DNA from 2 places in the Marinicellulosiphila megalodicopiae genome. Region 2 is predicted to be linked to the other one. Evidence: riboswitches for the same ligand, from Rfam matches in the RefSeq annotation. Region 2 holds a riboswitch; the other holds the start of a gene.

Region 1 (7,028 bases), 410 kb from region 2:
GTTGAGTTAGCCCAAATGAATTTGGCGCAACAATCTGTGACTGTAAAAGGCTCGGTAGATGTTGATACTCTCATTAACGCGATTAAACAGGCCGGATATTCTGCCAAATTAAGCGATGCTAAAAATGACGAAGAGGCGCTGGATGAAAAAGAACAGGCTGATTTGAAATATTATAAAAAATTAATGACTCAAATGTGGATCGCATTATCTTTAGGTGTCCCGTTAATGGCCTATGGATTAATTACAGGTTCAATGAGTGTTAACAGTTTAACCGAGCAAGTTATCTGGTTTTTAGTGGGCAGCGCAACGGCCGCTATTTTGTATTTTGCTGGTAAACATTTTTACATGGGTGCGTGGCATTCGTTTAAAAATCATTCTGCCAATATGGATACACTGATTGCACTTGGTACAGGTACCGCTTGGTTATACTCTATGTTTGTCGTGTTTTTTCCAAATATTTTGCCTATTGAGGCAAGGCATGTATATTTTGAAGCATCAGCTATGATTATTGGTTTAATCAATTTAGGACTTGCATTAGAGGTAAAAGCGAAAGGTCGAACCAGTGAAGCAATTAAACGCTTAATAGGTTTACAGGCTAAAACCGCAAGAGTCGTTAAAGACGGACAAGACATAGATATTCAAATTGAACAGGTTGTATTAGGTGATTTAGTAAGAGTGCGACCTGGTGAAAAAATCCCAGTCGACGGCGAGGTAACAGAAGGTCAAAGTACAATAGATGAGTCGATGTTAACAGGTGAACCTATGCCTGTTAGCAAACAACAGGGCGACTATATTGTTGCGGGTACTGTTAATAAAAGTGGCAGCTTAATTTTTAAAGCCACTAAAGTTGGAAAAGATACGGCATTGGCTCAAATCATAACTATGGTAAAACGCGCACAAAATTCTAAGCCGTCTATTGGTCGTTTAGCAGATGTGATTTCTGGATATTTTGTGCCTTCTATTATGATTATTTCAATATTCAGTGCGCTTATTTGGTTGAATTTTGGACCCAGCCCTCAAATGGCTTATGCCATAATTGCTGCCACCACCGTATTAATTATTGCTTGTCCCTGTGCTTTAGGTTTGGCGACACCCATGTCTGTTATGGTGGGCGTAGGTAAAGCTGCGCAAGCAGGTGTGTTAATTAGAAACGGCGAAGCATTGCAAACTGCATCAAAAATAACAGTCATGTTATTAGATAAAACAGGGACAATTACAAAAGGCTCGCCGCAGGTTACCGATATTATTACGGATGAATCAATGTCTGAGCAAACCCTGTTGCAACTTGCTGCCAGTGTTGAAACTGGATCAGAACATCCACTGGCCCAAGCTATTATGCAAAGTGCAAAAGATAAAAGTATTGAGTTAATAAAACTCGATTCATTTAATGCAATATCTGGTCAAGGTATAGAGGCTATGTTGAATGATCAAAAAATATTATTCGGCAATGAAAAATTAATGAATAATCAAAATGTAAATTTACAAACTGAAAAAACAGATTTTATTGAGAAGGCGCAATGTTTAGCAAGTGAAGCAAAAACACCGATGTATTTTGCCATCGATAATAAAATTGCAGGTATTATTGCAGTCGCCGATCCCATTAAAGAAGACTCAATTGACGCGATAAAACGACTGCAAAAAAACAATATAAAAGTAGTAATGATAACCGGAGACAATCGAGCAACTGCAAAAGCAGTGGCTAAAAAAGTGGGTATTACTGATTTTATAGCCGAAGTGATGCCCGAAGATAAAGCAAAAAAAGTCAGCGAATTTCAACAACAAGGTGAAATCGTAGGCATGACCGGTGACGGAATTAATGATGCTCCCGCACTTGCATTAGCCAATGTAGGTTTTGCAATTGGCACAGGCACCGACGTTGCCATTGAAAGCTCTGACATTACATTAATGCGTGGATCGTTACATGGTTTAGCCGATGCGATTGCTATTAGTAAGGCGACACTTAAAAATATAAAACAAAATTTATTTGGTGCGTTTATTTACAATGCAGCGGGTGTCCCAATTGCCGCAGGAATTTTATTTCCTGTAATGGGTGTGTTGATGAATCCTGTTTTAGCAGGAGCGGCAATGGCGCTTTCATCTTTGACCGTGGTGATGAACGCAAATCGATTACGTTTTTTTAAAGCTAAAAAACATTAATATAAAAAGAGAATTATTATGATTTATATCAATATAGTAGGTGTGATTTTAATGGGTTTAATTGTGTGGTGGTTTTGGTTGTATAAAAAACAAACTACAAAAGTCACTGACACAATTATAAAAATTAATGTTGAAAATGGTATTTATCAACCAGCCAATATCACTGTTAATGCAAATACTGAATATACAATGGTATTCACACGAAAAGACGAAACACCCTGTGCAGAAATATTGAGTATTCCAAAATTGGAGATCAATGAAGTATTGCCTTTAAATGTGGCTACTTCAATTAAGTTGCCCAAACTTAATGCAGGGAGCTATCCATTTCATTGTCAAATGAAAATGTATACAGGTTTAATTGTTGTTGAATAATAAATACTAGTGAGGTAATAAAATGAAAGTAAATCCATTTGGAAAAGTTATATTACCTTGTCCCGTTTGTGCAATGAGCGTTGATAAAGAAAGTGTATTGCATACTTATTTAGTCGTAGATTATTATTTTTGTTCACGTCAATGTTTGCTGCGTTTTAAATCACACCCAGGATTGTATTGTGGTAACCCTAAAAGTGGAAAGTCTGTCAAGCAAAGAGGGGTTGAGGAAATTAAAAAAAGAAAAATTACGTTGTCGATCTCTATGTTAGACGATCAAATACAAACTCTTAATGATTCAATCAAAAAATTAATGGGTATTAAAGAGGTGACTATTTATGATAAAGAAATTCTGGTTACTTATGATTTAATAGTGATTTCATTAGAAGAAATTGAACATGCAATTGAGGCGAATTTGAGTATAAATACCTCAACAACTAATACTTTGAAGCGTAAATGGATTCATTACACGGAATCCTGTGAATTAGATAATTTAGCAAATCCAGTTAGTAAAGGCTGCTGTCATTAAATTTTAGGTGAATATTATGAATAACCGTCGTCAATTTTTAAAAAGAAGTATGGGTGTATCAGTGTTTGTTGTAATGCCTTTATCTTCGTGTTCTAAAAGTGAAAATACCGATTTTGAAATAAAAGTCGAATATAAAACTGAGAGTTGGCTGGATTCTAAAGTAGACACTTTTTCATATTCAATGCCAGAAATAGAGCTTATTCAAAATAAAAAAACACGAATAAAAGTAACCAATAATTTGAATGAACCCACAACGATTCATTGGCATGGTATTCGTCTAGAAAATAAAATGGATGGTGTGTCTGGTTTGATTCAAGCGCCAATTGAACCTGGTGAATCTTTTATTTATGAATTTTCAGCGCCCGATGCGGGTACATTTTGGTTTCATAGTCACCACGACTCAATTAAACAGGTAGCTATGGGTTTATATGGTGCGCTTATTGTTAAGCCAGAAAAATCGTTAAATAATTCCGAGCAAGACCTTACTTTATTAATTGACGATTGGTTATTAAATGAAAACGGAATTGACCCTAATTTTACGGCTATGCATAGTTTAAGTCATGGCGGAATAATGGGTAATGTTTTGACGGTTAATAAACAGCCGGGTTTGCAGGCGTTTCAAATTGAAGATAAGCAATACTTAAGATTAAGATTAATTAATGTGGCAAATAGTCGCATACAATCATGGTCGTTTTCTGGCTTAAACCCTATTGTTATTGCAAAAGATGGGCAGCCATTAAAAGATCAGTATACGTTAAATAAATCACTAGTATTGGGTCCAGCAGAACGATATGACTTATTGGTAAAAGTTAAAGAAATACCAGAAGACGGTTTCAAATTAAATTACGATACAGCAAATGGCGCACTTCCTATCGCTGAGTTTATTTTACCAAAAGTTAAAACTGATTTTAAAAATGAGGCATATAATATTGAGAAATCAGTATTGGTTGTTCCAAAAAAAATAGATAAAACGGTCGTTGTAGAGCTTGATGGTGGCGCAATGGGACGTATGCAAACTGGAATACTTGATGGTGAAAAATTGAGTATCAATCAATTGGTTCAGAAGAATATGATCTGGGCATTAAATGGTCAGGTAGCATTACTGGCTACCCCAATGGATAAGCTCGAGCTTAATGCTGCTGTTAATATAACGTTTAAAAATAATACGTCATTTGCGCATAATATGCATTTGCACGGACATCATTTTTTTATTGATGGTATATGGCAAGATTCTGTTTTGATTGGACGAGGTGAATCAAAATCCGGTGTTTTTTATGCTGATAATCCAGGTAAATGGTTATTGCATTGTCATATGTTGGGGCACGCAGTAACGGGTATGACGACTTGGTTTGAAATTGGTTAATTAAGGTGGCCATCAATTTCAGGCTATATATCTATCATAATCTGTCTGGAATTGAATTAAATTGTGCAAATATACCGAATATTGGTTACACTTATTACTCGAATGTTTAATTGGAAGAAAGGTGAGAATCCTTCGCTGCCCCCGCAACGGTAAAGCCCGATACAATTGAACATACTCCTTTTATCCTTCAATGTGTGCGGGTTGGCACGGGTCTAAATTATGAATTTTTTAAATATTACTTCTTCTATTACATTAAGCAAACAGTCTGTATTAATGGCTTCTATGCTTTTTACCTCTGTTTTAGCGATTGCTTTGGTTTACACCGTTGGTTTTGCACCTATGGATTTACTGCATAACGCTGCGCACGACACTCGTCATATTGCTGCTTTTCCTTGTCACTAATTAGTTAATTTCACAAAATGTAAGTTATAGAGGTAATTATGTATTTTAAAAATACGCTTATCGCAGCTTTGCTGTGCGCGTTAGTTTCGTCTGTTGTATTAAGTTCTGTTCAAACGTTGTGGGTAACTGAATTGATTTTTGAGGCAGAAGTGTTTGAAAATCAGCCAAGTGAAATTGATCACCATGACTTAGCTGATGATCATCATTCTGTTTCTAGTGATCATCATGCAGGGCAAACGACTCAAAGTTCACACCATGATCATGGCGAATCAAATGTTGTGTCTTCACGTTTTCTTAATACGGTGTTAGTGAATTTTATTTTGTCGTTTGGTTTGAGTGTTGTGTTTATCAATGCGCTTATTCTTAAAAAAGGTATCAAGCCTATACAAATTGCGTTATTTGGTGTGATTGGATTTTGCGCCATTTATTTTGTGCCTACGCTGGGTTTGCCCGCTGAAATCCCTGGTATGCAAGCTGTGGACATTCAAAAAAGACAAATTTGGTGGTTAAGTGCAGTCATTGCTACGTTAATTGGTGGATATATTTTAATGTTTTCTCATTGGAAATTTAAAATATTAGGTGCAGTTGTATTGTGTGTCCCGTTTATTATTGGTGCGCCTCATCTTGAAATTGAACAGTTTGCTTCGCACTCAATTGAAAACCAGGCCATGCTTGAATCGATTTTAACTCAATTTGAAATAAGAAGTTTTGTGATTAATGCTGTTTATTGGGCGGTGATTACGGCAAGTTTGATCTTTCTGTATCCAAAGTTTATTAAACAATTGAATGATTAAAAATAACAATAAAGGCCAAGCATGAATTTTTTTATTACAGGTGCATCTAGTGGAATAGGTTTGTCATGCGCAATGCATATGCAGGCTTTAGGTCATAATGTAGCTGTGACAGTCAGAAAAGAAACCGACAGGCAAAGACTTGAGTCAATTGGTTTTTATGTGGTGATGATTGATTTAACTAATATTGAATTAATTAAACCCGTGTTTGATCAAGTGGTCGATCATTTTGATGGGCAATTAGATGTGTTGGTTAATAACGCCGCTTTTGGTCAAGTTGGGGCGTTAGAAGATATTAAAGTGGATGTGTTAAAAGCACAGTTTAATGTGAATTTTTTTGCTGTACATGAGTTAACGATCTGTGCCATTAAGCAAATGCGTATTCAAAACGGCGGCAAAATTGTGCAAATTTCCTCAGTATTGGGCTTGGTTTCAATGAAAATGCGCGGCGGTTATAACTCAAGTAAGTACGCGTTAGAGGGATTGTGCGACACATTACGTCTAGAATTAAAGGGCTCAAACATCCATGTAAGTTTAATTGAGCCCGGGCCAATCACTTCAAATTTTCGTAAAAATGCATTAATCAATTTTGAAAAAACAGTTGATATTAAACACTCTGTGTTTAACCAAGATTATCAAACTCAGCTAACACGGTTAAAAAAACAAGGTAAAGCGGCTAGATTTACATTACCTGCGAAGGCCTGTGCAAATAAATTAGAAAAAATTGTTAAATCAAAGCGGCCGTCGGCACGATATTATGTGACGTTTCCTACGTATTTATTCGGGTTTTTAAAGCGAATATTACCTGCTAGTTGGTTAGATAATATATTAGCTCGAAGCTGAGCAAGTCAGTACTGGGTTGGTCGATAAAAAATTATTGCGAAAACATAAAGGTCGTGTCATTCTTATTATATCCAAAGAGGTAATTTAAGATGTGTAAAACGATGTTCAATACGATGTTCAAAGCGCGGTTAAATGCGAAAATTCAAGCAATATCCATCCTTCAGTATCGACGATAATATTCCTCGCGTTATGAATTATTACATCTCTTAATTCTCCCCATATTTTATTTAGGAAAAAACAATGATTTCTCGTTCACAATTTGATCAAGTTATGGTGCCTAATTATGCACCCGGAAAAATCGTCCCTGTTAAAGGTCTAGGCTGTAAAGTTTGGGATCAACAAGGCGAAGAATATTTAGATTTAAGTTCTGGTATTGCGGTAAATGCGTTAGGTCATGCTAACCCAATATTAGTTGATGCAATCACACAGCAAGCTCAAAAACTATGGCATGTGTCTAACATTTTAACCAATGAGCCTGCTTTAGAATTAGCGACAAAACTGTGCGATTTAACCTTTGCTGAAAAAGTCTTCTTTTGTAATTCAGGTGCTGAATCAAACGAAGCGGCGTTAAAAT
Region 2 (7,028 bases):
CTGCTGGACACCAAGTCATTTTTCCTATTATTTATGATTTTGGCCCTAATCCCAATACTGCACCTACCGCTGAACCATCAATTTCAGGTGCTGTTATTTTTGCGAATGCAAATGATGAACAAGATAGTGCTTTAATTTATTCGTGGGAGGTTAATAATATAAAAGTTAGTAGCAATGAAATATTAGACTTAACGATATTAAATCTTTACGGCGAACAAACAATCGTTCTGACTGTGACTGACCCTGAAGGTCTTTTTGTAACCAAAGAAATCCCTTTCAATTTTGGCCGCCCCCCCAATACAGCCCCTACTGTTAATATTGAAATAAGTGGGGCGTTCATTTCATCTGATGTTCAGTATGCTCAAAATGATACTTTATCGTATTTATGGACTGTAAATGATATATCCGTCGGTAATAATGAAACGCTACCACTTTTTGACATAAATATTTATGGGACGCAAATAATTACACTTACGGTGACAGATGAATTCGGCGTAAGTGAATCCAAATCATTAATTTATGATTTTGGTGCAGCACCTAACATCAAACCTTCAGCTAATCCAATAATTATTGGCACCACAATACTAGCAAATGCAACGGATCCTGATGATGAAGTCCTGAACTATTTATGGGAAATTCAAGGAGTCCAAATTGGTACGAGTGGCACATTAGATTTAGCTGAACTGACAAATTTATATGGTATTGAAACGATTTCATTAACTGTTTCGGATCCGAGCGGTGGGGTATTTATTTCGCACATAAACTATGATTTTGGACCAGAAAATACAGCACCTACTGCTACACCTTTCATCTCTGGAGCAATAATTTTTGCTAATGCTCAAGATGCACAAAATGATGCACTTTTTTATACTTGGGTAATTAATGAAGTGAATTATGGCACAAATCCATTTTTTGATACGAATACAACTGAACTTTCGGGGAATCAACAAATTGAATTAACCGTAACCGACGCTAAGGGCTTATTTATAGTAGTAGATATTTTTTACAATTTTGGCAATTCTACTGAAACAAACACCCAAACCCTGACAGAAACTGAAACATATACAGAAACTGGTACTGGTACTGGAACAACGACACAAACCAACACTGCACCAACTATTAACTTTCAAAATGTAAACTCTGTGCTTTTTGCAAATGCCTTCGATGCACAAAATGATACTTTGTCATATCAATGGGAAATCAATGACACCACTGTGAGCACAGAATCCTTTTTAGATCTAAATTCTGAAATATTTGATGCATTGATGACAACCCAAAACATCGTTCTTACTGTTACCGATTCTAGGGGGCTATCCGTTGTGGATATTTTCACATATAACTTTGCAACACCTGTAATCGATGCCATTGAAGCCGTCAGTAATTACGATGGCAGCATCCCTTTAAACCAACAAATGATCGGTAATATAGGAGCAAGCTTACAAACTGCTGACAACCCATTTGATAATGCCTACTTTTACATCAACCCAGATAACCTAGCCAAAATGGATTATTCATTAGAACTTATGCTAACTGAAAACAACCACGCAATGGCTGAAAAAATTAAATACCTTCAACGTCAACCCTCTGCTATTTGGCTTGACTCTATTGAAATGATTTCAGGCTCATCTGATAAAGGACAACGTTCGCTAGAAGCGCATTTAGATGCTGCAATTTCTCAACAAAACTATTTCGCCCAAATTGACTCTAACAATGGCGCTGACGCCATTTCACCTATGAGTGTTGTATTAGTACTTTACAATCTACCGGATCGGGATTGTGCTTCTTATTCATCTAATCGTGAATTGTTTGAAATAGGTTTACCAGATGGCAGCACTTTGCCTGGTGACTTAAATGGTTTGTACAATTACAAAGTTCATTACATTGGTAAAATTGTGGAAGTATTACAATCTAAAGTCGAATATCAAAATCTACGGATTGTGACAATTCTTGAACCTAATTCTTATCCTAATATGATCATTAACAGTAATATAAATCCTGATGGCCCTGCTTACGTTATTCCTGGTTTTACAACAACAGACGGCATACCCTATTGCGACACTTTATTAAATTACACTCAAGTAGGATTAGAATCTGACTTAGGTGTTTATGGAGCAGGTATCCAAATAGCAATCAACGATTTAGCTCATGTCGGTAACGTTTATCAATACATCGACATAGCACATTCAGCCAAACTTGGCTGGGATAATTCCCTTTCAGAAGGAACAAACTTAAAACGTAGTGTGGATGGGTTCTTAAAATTGATTGATGGCGCTAATGCCGATGGAATATCAGGATTTGATAAAGTAAGAGGTTTTTCAAGCAACACCTCTGATTACATTCCAATTGAAGAACCATTAATTTCAAATTTAGCAGATGATCGCGAAGCATTGTCTGACTTCTATGAATGGAATCAAGCGGTGGATGAATTCACTTATATTGATGCATTTAATGCTCGCATTCGAAACTTAAAACCTACATTTGATCCCGGGTTTATTATCGATACATCGCGAAATGGTTGGGGATCAAATAACCGCCCGGTTGTTGGACAAGGCTTTAAAGGTACGGATTCATCACAGCGTGTCGATAAGCGAGCTCATCGTGAGCACTGGTGCAATCCTAAAAATGCAGGCATTGGCGAAGCCCCAAAATCTTCACCTGATTCTTCACGCCCTCATTTGGATGCATTTTATTGGGTAACCTTACCTGGCGTATCAGACGGAGTTTCATTTGATTATGCTTCATTCACTAATGCCCAAATCAATGCATTAGACCCAATAGAATATAATGTCTATGACTCTGCAACTAACCCTGATTATTCACTTAAAGCATTGGATCCAATGTGCATGCCAGGGGAAAGTCAATTTGAACCTATAAATGTCGCGCCTTATTTAGCTCCTCATGCAGGCGAATGGTTCCATTACCAATTTTTAAATTTAATTGAACATGCATATCCAGCGCTTGGTGAGTCGGATTACGACTAATCTAAAAGTTTAATCAAAAAACCCGACTTATGTCGGTTTTTTTATTGGGCCATTTCTAATTTTTTAAAAAATATAACGACTCCTACCGGTTAAAAAACCATTAAACCAAAAATATTAAAATTGCGTTATACATCAAAACGATTACACTACAGAGCATCGGGGAAGTAGGTGTGAATCCTACGCTGTCTGCGCAACTGTGAGCCTGTCCATTAATTGAACATGCAAGTCAGATGACCGTATCATTAATTATTTATTCGCACGAAATACAGGAAATTATTATGCATATCGAACCAGGTGTCGTTGACGGCGCTAAAATTTTATTAAGCCTTGCTACTGCCGCTACTGCCTTTGTGGTTTCTAGCAAACACATTACTAGCCATGTTAAGCAAAATGGCGTCGCATCATTAGCCACTAAAACACTATTAGCTACCGTTGCGGTATTGGTGTTTTTTGAAGTTTTCCCTAAACAACCAGTTGGCGTTTCAGAAGTGCATTTGATTTTGGGCTCTTCAATCTTCTTGTTATTTTCATTGGCCCCTGCCGCTTTGGGTTTAACATTTGGTTTATTGATACAAAGTTTATTTTTTGCACAAACCGACTTGCCTCAGTACTTCATGAATATCACCACATTGTTAGTACCATTATTTGCAATGGCCGCCATCGCGCCTAAATTTATTGACCCTAACACCGCATATAGTGATTTAACATACACACAGACTTTAAAATTATCGGCGATTTACCAATCAGGTATTGTGGCGTGGGTAATGTTTTGGGCGTTTTACGGCCAAGGTTTTGCGGTTGAAACGTTTGTGAATGTAGGTGTATTTGCTGCAGCATACTTAACTGTAATTATTGTTGAGCCGGTTGCAGATTTAGCACTGTTGTTTGCAGCTAAACGCTTAAAACCAATTTCTAGCTTGTTTGTGAATACTCGTCTTTATAAAGCTTAATTATTTCTCATAAAAAAGCCCTCTTCTGGAAACAGTTGAGGGCTTTTTTATTTCTGACTCGCTCTTATTTATTCTCTTACTATCATATTTTCAACCATTCCAACTTTTTCAATACTCACCAATATTTTATCATTATGCTTTAAAGATTGCGTGCGCCCAGGTGTGCCCATATAAATTAAATCCCCTGGCATCAATGTAAAATACTGACTCAAATAACTCACGACCTTTGCAGGTTTGTGAATCATAAATTTTGTATTTTCTTGCTGAACGATTTTGTCATTTAGTTTGGTGGTTAATAACAGATTGTTATAATCCAACCCTGTTGCCATGATTGAACCTATTGGGCCAAATCCATCCATTGCTTTTGCACGCATCCATTGTAAGTCTGAACTCTGCCAATTTCGCTCAGTAATATCATTGCCAACGGTCACTCCAAATATATAATCGTCCGCCTCTTCTATTGAAATGTTTTTAGCTTGTTTGCCAATAATTAACACCAACTCTCCTTCAAAATGCACGTTTGTGGCATCTTTAGGTAATTCGATATTTTTACCTGTCGTAATCAATGAGGAAGGTAATTTTAAAAATAACGGAGGCGGCGCATCAGAAGGAGATGACAAGTGACTGGCGAAATTCATACCCACTGCAAATACCGATTGAGGCTGTGTGGGCAATAATAAAGTGACGTCTTTTAAAGGAATCGGCTCGCCTGATTTTTCATATTGTTGATATAAATCACCGATTAATGGTTGGATTTTATCATCTAATATTTGGCCAAAACCGATGGCTTGATTTATTTGATACCTTGCAAAGTATTCTGGGGATTGGTTATCTTTGGCAAAACTAAATCCTGAAACACTCAGTGTTAATATTACGATTAAAAATTTCATATGCATTTCTCGTTTTGTATGTTTTAACTATACGAAAACTTAACCGCTTTAGTTTTATATGGCTACTTATTTTTTGGGAAATCATCCTTCATTTAGAAGCTAAACCCAATCAACGACTTTACGCTTTAGATGAACAAAAAAGGCCGGCACCTAAGTGCTGACCTTTATTTATGTGGGTGTCTATGTCAAATGTAAGGCGCGACCCCGATGATTTTTTTGTCAATTGTAAGACGCGACCTCGATGATTTTTTCTTACTATCATATTTTCAACCATTCCAACTTTTTCAATACTCACCAATATTTTATCATTATGCTTTAAAGATTGCGTGCGCCCAGGTGTGCCCATATAAATTAAATCCCCTGGCATCAATGTAAAATACTGACTCAAATAACTCACTACCTTTGCAGGTTTGTGAATCATAAATTTTGTATTTTCTTGCTGAACGATTTTGTCATTTAGTTTGGTGGTTAATAACAGATTGTTATAATCCAACCCTGTTGCCATGATTGAACCTACTGGACCAAATCCATCCATTGCTTTTGCACGCATCCATTGTAAGTCTGAACTCTGCCAATTTCGCTCGGTAATATCATTACCAACGGTCACTCCAAATATATAATCATCTGCCTCTTCTATTGAAATGTTTTTAGCTTGTTTGCCAATAATTAACACCAACTCCCCTTCAAAATGCACGTTTGTGGCATCTTTAGGTAATTCGATATTCTTACCTGCCGTAATCAATGAGGAAGGTAATTTTAAGAATAACGGAGGCGGCGCATTAGAAGGTGATGACAAGTGACTGGCGAAATTCATGCCCACTGCAAATACCGATTGAGGTTGTGTGGGTAATAATAAAGTGACGTCTTTTAAAGAAATCGGCTCGCCTGATTTTTCAAATTGCTGAAATAAATCACCAATTAATGGTTGAATTTTATCATCTAATATTTGACCAAAACCGATAGTTTGATTTATTTGATACCTTGCAAAGTATTCTGGGGGTTGGTTATCTTTGGCAAAACTAAATCCAGCTAAACTCAGTGTTACTATTACGATTAAAAATTTCATATGCATCTCTCGTTTTGTATTTTTTAACTATACGAAAACTTAACTGCTTTAGTTTTATATGGCTACTTATTTTTTGAGAAATCATCCGTCATTTAGAAGCTAAACCCAATCAACGACTTTACGCTTTAGATAAACAAAAAAGGCCGACACTGAAGTGCTGACCTTTATTTATGTGGGTGTCTATGTCAATTGTAAGACGCGACCCCGTTGATTTCTTACAGCATCCAATTACTTGAACACTACTTTTCAGTGCTACCTAGGTGAATGAGTAATTCCTAGGACAGGACTTTAACCTGCTAGATATATTGCCGGTAACGGCGTACGACGCGACCCCAGTGTTGGTTGTTAGCTTGGCATATCTTTAGCTACAGGTCTCATAGCCCCATAAAACTATCAAGAGCAAGCTCCCACCCAGCTTCCAATTCATATTAGTTTGTCACATTACACACCCACAAAAAAGCCCTCGTTCATTTCTAAACGAAGGCTCTTTTTAATCTAGCTTACGCGTGATTTAGGGTCGCGTCCACCAAACACCATTTGGGTGATGGGGGACTCAACCCCAGTGGTTTAATATCCATGGCATTTTTTAAATTTCAACCCACTTTGGCAAGGACAAGGTGAATTAGGCTTTACAGAACCAAAGCGATTTATTATGTCACGTTTTTTCAACTTCTTTTCATTATCATTTATCAGAATATCAATATTAGACTTAAGGAATTCATCTAAATAAATATTAGGATTCCATCCTTTCACTATTTTATTTACAATAAAACTATCGACACCTGACGCAACAACACCTAACACAGGGTTTACAAGACCCACAATATTAGGAAACAACCATCTAACTCCCTTACTGGTTACTCTTTCTTTTTTAGAGGCCATCAATTTAAAATACACATCCTCTTTAGAAACATTTTCATCAGCAAACCAATCCATGAAAAATTTAGATTTTTTCGAAGTTGCAAACTCAACAATATCATGAATACCAATAATATTTTTTTGCAATAAATGATAAAAATCGGGTATTCCTTTCGATTTTGTTATTTCACTAAATAAATCAACTTTATCTATAGACTCACCTCTAAATAAAAAAGCTAACTTACTATTAAGATACTCTTTCGAAAAAGCATCTTGCAAAATA

What was found. Region 2 has a riboswitch for cobalamin ahead of TYM08_RS06090 (energy-coupling factor ABC transporter permease). Riboswitches for the same ligand answer to the same signal wherever they lie in the genome.
Region 1: linked by a shared signal. The riboswitch ahead of TYM08_RS04380 (CbtB domain-containing protein) and the one ahead of TYM08_RS06090 (energy-coupling factor ABC transporter permease) in region 2 are both predicted to bind cobalamin.

The regions. Positions count from the first base shown of each region.
Region 1 covers NZ_AP023087.1:1,033,026-1,040,053, forward strand. Annotated here, with positions in the region: gene TYM08_RS04360 (copper-transporting P-type ATPase) at 1-2,157, shown strand, start outside; gene TYM08_RS04365 (cupredoxin domain-containing protein) at 2,176-2,529, shown strand; gene TYM08_RS04370 (hypothetical protein) at 2,552-3,055, shown strand; gene TYM08_RS04375 (multicopper oxidase family protein) at 3,072-4,418, shown strand; adenosylcobalamin-variant (AdoCbl-variant) riboswitch at 4,513-4,591, shown strand; gene TYM08_RS04380 (CbtB domain-containing protein) at 4,638-4,820, shown strand; gene TYM08_RS04385 (CbtA family protein) at 4,859-5,614, shown strand; gene TYM08_RS04390 (SDR family NAD(P)-dependent oxidoreductase) at 5,636-6,454, shown strand; gene TYM08_RS04395 (acetylornithine/succinyldiaminopimelate transaminase) at 6,695-7,028, shown strand, end outside.
Region 2 covers NZ_AP023087.1:1,443,893-1,450,920, reverse strand. Annotated here, with positions in the region: gene TYM08_RS06095 (glycoside hydrolase family 6 protein) at 1-2,981, shown strand, start outside; cobalamin riboswitch at 3,092-3,237, shown strand; gene TYM08_RS06090 (energy-coupling factor ABC transporter permease) at 3,260-3,931, shown strand; gene TYM08_RS06085 (fumarylacetoacetate hydrolase family protein) at 4,000-4,821, opposite strand; gene TYM08_RS06080 (fumarylacetoacetate hydrolase family protein) at 4,940-5,887, opposite strand; gene TYM08_RS06075 (SEC-C domain-containing protein) at 6,455-7,028, opposite strand, start outside.